Regions from separate parts of the Rhodoferax potami genome, predicted to be linked through region 2. Evidence: riboswitches for the same ligand, from Rfam matches in the RefSeq annotation. Region 2 holds a riboswitch; the other holds the start of a gene.
What was found. A riboswitch is a leader RNA that binds a small molecule or an ion and turns the genes downstream of it on or off. The one in region 2 is predicted to bind S-adenosylhomocysteine.

Region 1: another riboswitch for S-adenosylhomocysteine. It lies ahead of ahcY (adenosylhomocysteinase); the one in region 2 lies ahead of RAE19_RS08630 (homocysteine S-methyltransferase family protein).

Annotation. Positions count from the first base shown of each region.
Region 1 is NZ_JAVBIK010000001.1:1,277,284-1,279,675, forward strand. Features, by position in the region: gene ahcY (adenosylhomocysteinase) at 1-977, opposite strand, end outside; S-adenosyl-L-homocysteine riboswitch at 1,060-1,168, opposite strand; gene RAE19_RS06135 (substrate-binding domain-containing protein) at 1,238-2,251, opposite strand.
Region 2 is NZ_JAVBIK010000001.1:1,804,888-1,807,279, reverse strand. Features, by position in the region: gene recQ (DNA helicase RecQ) at 1-703, opposite strand, end outside; S-adenosyl-L-homocysteine riboswitch at 882-962, shown strand; gene RAE19_RS08630 (homocysteine S-methyltransferase family protein) at 987-2,063, shown strand; gene RAE19_RS08625 (hypothetical protein) at 2,130-2,392, shown strand, end outside.

The DNA.
Region 1 (2,392 bases), 530 kb from region 2:
TAGCCTTCCATGGCGGCTTGCAGGGCATTGATCGGGTCGATTTCTGTCACCCACACTTGGGCGGACAAAGCACGCAGCGCCTGGGCAGAGCCCTTGCCCACGTCACCGTAGCCAGCGACCACAGCCACCTTGCCGGCGATCATTACGTCAGTCGCGCGTTTGATGCCGTCGACCAGGGATTCGCGGCAACCGTACAGGTTGTCGAACTTGCTCTTGGTCACCGAATCGTTCACGTTGATGGCCCGCAGGGCCAGAGTGCCCTTGGCGGACATTTCTTCCAGACGCATCACACCGGTGGTGGTTTCTTCGGTCACGCCGATGATGTTCTTCAGGCGGCGGCTGTACCAGGTGGGGTCCACCTTCAGCTTGGCCTTGATGGCGTTGAACAGACAGACTTCTTCTTCGCTACCGGGCTTGGCCAAAACCTTGATGTCTTTCTCGGCGCGGGCGCCCAGGTGCATCAACAAGGTGGCATCGCCGCCGTCGTCCAGAATCATGTTGGGGCCTTCAGCCGCAGTGCCCTTCTTGCCACCGAATTCAAAAATGCGGTGGGTGAAGTCCCAGTACTCGTCCAAAGTCTCGCCCTTGTGCGCGAACACGGGGGTGCCCTTGGCCACCAACGCTGCGGCTGCGTGGTCTTGGGTAGAGAAGATGTTGCACGAGGCCCAACGCACATCTGCGCCCAAGGCTTGCAGGGTTTCGACCAGCACGCCGGTTTGGATGGTCATGTGCAGGGATCCGGTGATACGCGCGCCCTTCAGAGGCTGGGCCTTGGCGAACTCTTCACGGATGGCCATCAGGCCGGGCATTTCGGTCTCGGCGATGGTCAGCTCTTTGCGGCCCCAATCGGCCAGGCTCAGGTCGGCGATCTTGAAGTCTTCTGCCTTCACGGGGGCAGCGACGGCTTTGGCGGGTTTAACCGTCTTTACCGCTTTGGGGGTCTTGGCGTTCTTAACCAGTTTCAATACAGCGCTCATGGTGTGCTCCAAACGTTGATTTGCATAGCCACTGGCGCACTCGGGAAGGGGATTTGACAAGCAACTCACCGCACGCGTTTCCAGTGGGTGAGCGCCGTTGTGAAGGCACGGTGCTGATTGCACCGTGTGTTCCGAGCCTCACTCGCGGTACCTACATGGGTACATGGCGGGCTGCAACGCTCCTCGGAATGTGCGCATTTTAACCATGCGCCGATGCCGCACCGCGCCGCTGGGGCAATGCCCCGACAAGTCAAGTGCACTCAATCGGCCGGGCCGCTACTGCTCCCCACTTGCAAAGCGGGTTGGCGGAGCAGCTGGTAAGGGCCGCTTTCGGGGTCGCGCAGCACTTGCATCACCATCTCGGCCAAAGCGATGCCGGTAGTTTGCGGTGTGGGCTGCGTCACGGTAGTCACGTTCAGCCCGGTCAGCAAGGTGTCTTGTGGAATGTCGCCATGCACCACCACCGAGATGTCTTGCCCGACGCGCAGCCCCGCATCCATCAGCCCCCGGATCAGGCCGACGCCGCCCAGGTTGTTGTCCACCAGCACGGCCGTGGGCCGGGGCGACAAGGCCAAGACCTGCGCTACCGCATTCAACCCGCTACGCCGGTCGTTCACACCCCCGATGCAATAGCCGGGCGGGCACTCCACACCGGCTGCCTGCAGGGTGCTGACATAGCCCCGGTGCCGCTGAAAAGCAAAGTTCAGCTCCAGCGGCGCATGCACATACGCAATGCGGGTGTGGCCCAAGGCCAGCAAATGCTCCACGGCCAGTTTGCTGCCCAGGTCATTGTCGAAGTCCAGCCACGAGTAGTGCGCGCACTCTGCGGTGCGGCCGTAGCCGACAAAGGGGTAGTTGTTCTCCAGCAAAAAGTCTACGCGCGGGTCGTGCACACGGGTGTTGGGAACAATGACCGCATCCACCCGCCCGCCTTTGAACAAGCGCTCGTAAATTTCCAGCTCGGTTTCGTTTTTGGCCACCGCCAGCAACAAGTCCTGGTGCTCGCGCTCCAGGCGCTCGCCCAAGCCGTCGGCCATGTCCAGAAACTGCGGATTACCCAGGTTTTCGACCGCTGCGGAATACACAATGCCAATCGCATCGGTGTTACCGCGTACCAGCCGGCGCGCACCCGCGTCGGGGCGGTAGCCCATGGCGTCTGCCATCTCTTTCACACGGGTGCGGGTGAGTGCATTGACGTCGGTGTACCCGTTCAAGGCCCTGCTAACCGTAGAGGTGGACAGCCCTAGTGCCTGGGCCAACTGCTTGATGCTCACGCTTGTCTCCGCGAATGCTGTGTTTGTTGTGGGGCGAGTTTAAAGCCGACCCCGCGCGCGGCTGGCGGGGCACCTCTGTAAAATACGCCCTCTTTCCCCGCGGCCCGCCTGTGATGCGCGGCCCACCCGACCCTGGATCCC
Region 2 (2,392 bases):
TGTAGCGGATGTTGGGCCGGTCGAAGCTGCTGACGAATGCGCGTGCCTCTTCGAGTTGCAAGCGCTCCAGGATGTCGGCGCGGGTCAAGTCGTCAGCCGTAGCCGTCAGAGCGATGCGCGGAACCCCTGGGTAGCGCTCGTGCAGCACCGTGAGGTTGCGATAGTCGGGCCGGAAGTCGTGACCCCACTGGCTCACACAGTGGGCTTCGTCAATCGCAAACAGGCTCAGCTTGCCGCGCTCAAAGAGCGAATCCAACAAGGCCAAGAAGCGTGCGTTGCTGACACGCTCCGGGGCCGCGTACAGCAAGGTGATTTCGCCGCGCAGCAGTTGTTGCTCGATTTGGTAGGCCTCGTCGCTGCTGAGAGTGGAGTTCAGAAAGGCGGCGCTCACCCCGGCTTCATGCAGGGCGCCCACCTGGTCGTGCATCAGCGCGATCAGGGGGGAAATGACCAGCGTGGCGCCCAAGCCTGCTTGCTGGCGGGCGATGGCTGGCACCTGGTAGCACAAGCTTTTGCCGCCACCGGTAGGCATGAGCACCAGCGCGTCACCCCCCGCGATCACATGTTCCACGATGGATTCCTGAGGCCCGCGGAAGGCCGCGTAACCAAAAACATCGCGAAGAATGGACAGGTGAGGCACTAAATTGCTATCAAAATAAGAGCTATTTGCGCAGGTAATACCTGGGCTGTCGCTCGAAAACATACAAAATCCGGCGGTGTGGCGTGATGGTGGCACTCCGAGGCACTGCGGTCCCTATTGTCGGGCATGGTCGCGGCCCTGCCGGCAGCGCTGCGGCACAGCATGGACCCGAAACTGCATGGCGATGCGCACTTGAGGGTATGGGGCCAGAGAGGGGCTGCAGTTGTCGTTTAAAATCCGTGAACCCAAGGGGCGCTGCAGCCGGGGTCCGCCGCACGGCGGAACCGGTCAGGCTTGGGGACTCCAACTGCGCTCACTTGTTTCAATCCACACAGTGAGCCGCACCATGAAGCCCATTACCTATACCCGCGCGCAATCGCTCCCCGGCATTCTGGCTAGCCGCATCGCCATTCTGGATGGCGCCATGGGCACCATGATTCAGCGCTTCAAGCTGGGCGAAGCCCAATACCGCGGCGAAGGCTACGCCGGCCCGGGCAGTCAGGGCGACCGGTTCAAAGATTTCCCCAAAGACGTCAAAGGCAACAACGAGTTGCTGAGCCTGACACGCCCGGACGTGATCACCGACATCCACGAGGCCTATCTGGCGGCTGGCGCGGACATGATCGAAACCAACACCTTCGGCGCCACCACTGTGGCCCAGGCGGATTACGACATGGCCGACCTGGCCATCGAGATGAACTTGGTTTCCGCCCAACTGGCCCGTGCCGCCTGCGACAAGTACAGCACGCCCGACAAACCCCGCTTTGTGTGCGGCGCCCTCGGCCCTACACCCAAAACCGCCAGCATCAGCCCTGATGTGAACGACCCCGGTGCCCGCAACGTAACGTTTGAAGAGTTGCGAGCCGCCTACTACGACCAGACCAAGGCGCTGGTCGAAGGCGGTGCGGACGTGATTCTGGTGGAGACCATTTTTGACACGCTGAACGCCAAAGCTGCGCTGTTTGCGGTGGATGAGTACTTTGAGGCCAGCGGCGAGCGCCTGCCCATTCTGATCAGCGGCACGGTGACCGACGCGTCTGGCCGCATCCTGAGCGGCCAGACGGTCACCGCCTTCTGGCACAGCGTGCGCCATGCCCAGCCGCTCGCCATCGGCCTGAACTGCGCACTCGGTGCAGCACTCATGCGCCCCTACATCCAGGAGCTGAACAAGGTGGCGACCGACACTTTTATCAGCTGCTACCCCAACGCCGGTCTGCCCAATCCCATGAGCGATACCGGCTTTGACGAAACCCCCGATGTCACCAGCCGCTTGGTGCGCGAGTTTGCGGCCGAAGGCCTGGTCAACATCGTCGGCGGTTGCTGCGGCACCACCCCGGACCACATCGGCGCCATCGCACAAGCGGTGTCGCCCTTGGCGACCCGTAGCGTGCAGCGAGGGTATTTTTATAAAGAGGTGGCATGAGATCCGGTTGGGCCGGCTCTTGCGAACGATTTTCGAGTGGGTCTATTCTTTAAAAGGGAGTTTGTTATGAAGAAAGTTTTGGTTGCTGCAGCGATTGCGTGTGTAGCAAACGGGGTTGCAGCCCAATCCTCGCCTTGGAGTTTTTTCGTCAAGGTCGGTCAGAATTTTGGCGAAAGCAGTTCGGAAGTGGCAGGCGGAACTTACATCAGCGGTAATCGCTTCAGCATCAAGGCAGGTAACGGCAACGCGTTTGCTGGCGGTGTGAGTTACTCCGTGACTCCTGATTACGACATTTCATTGGGCCTGGGCTACGAAAAAACAACCACTGC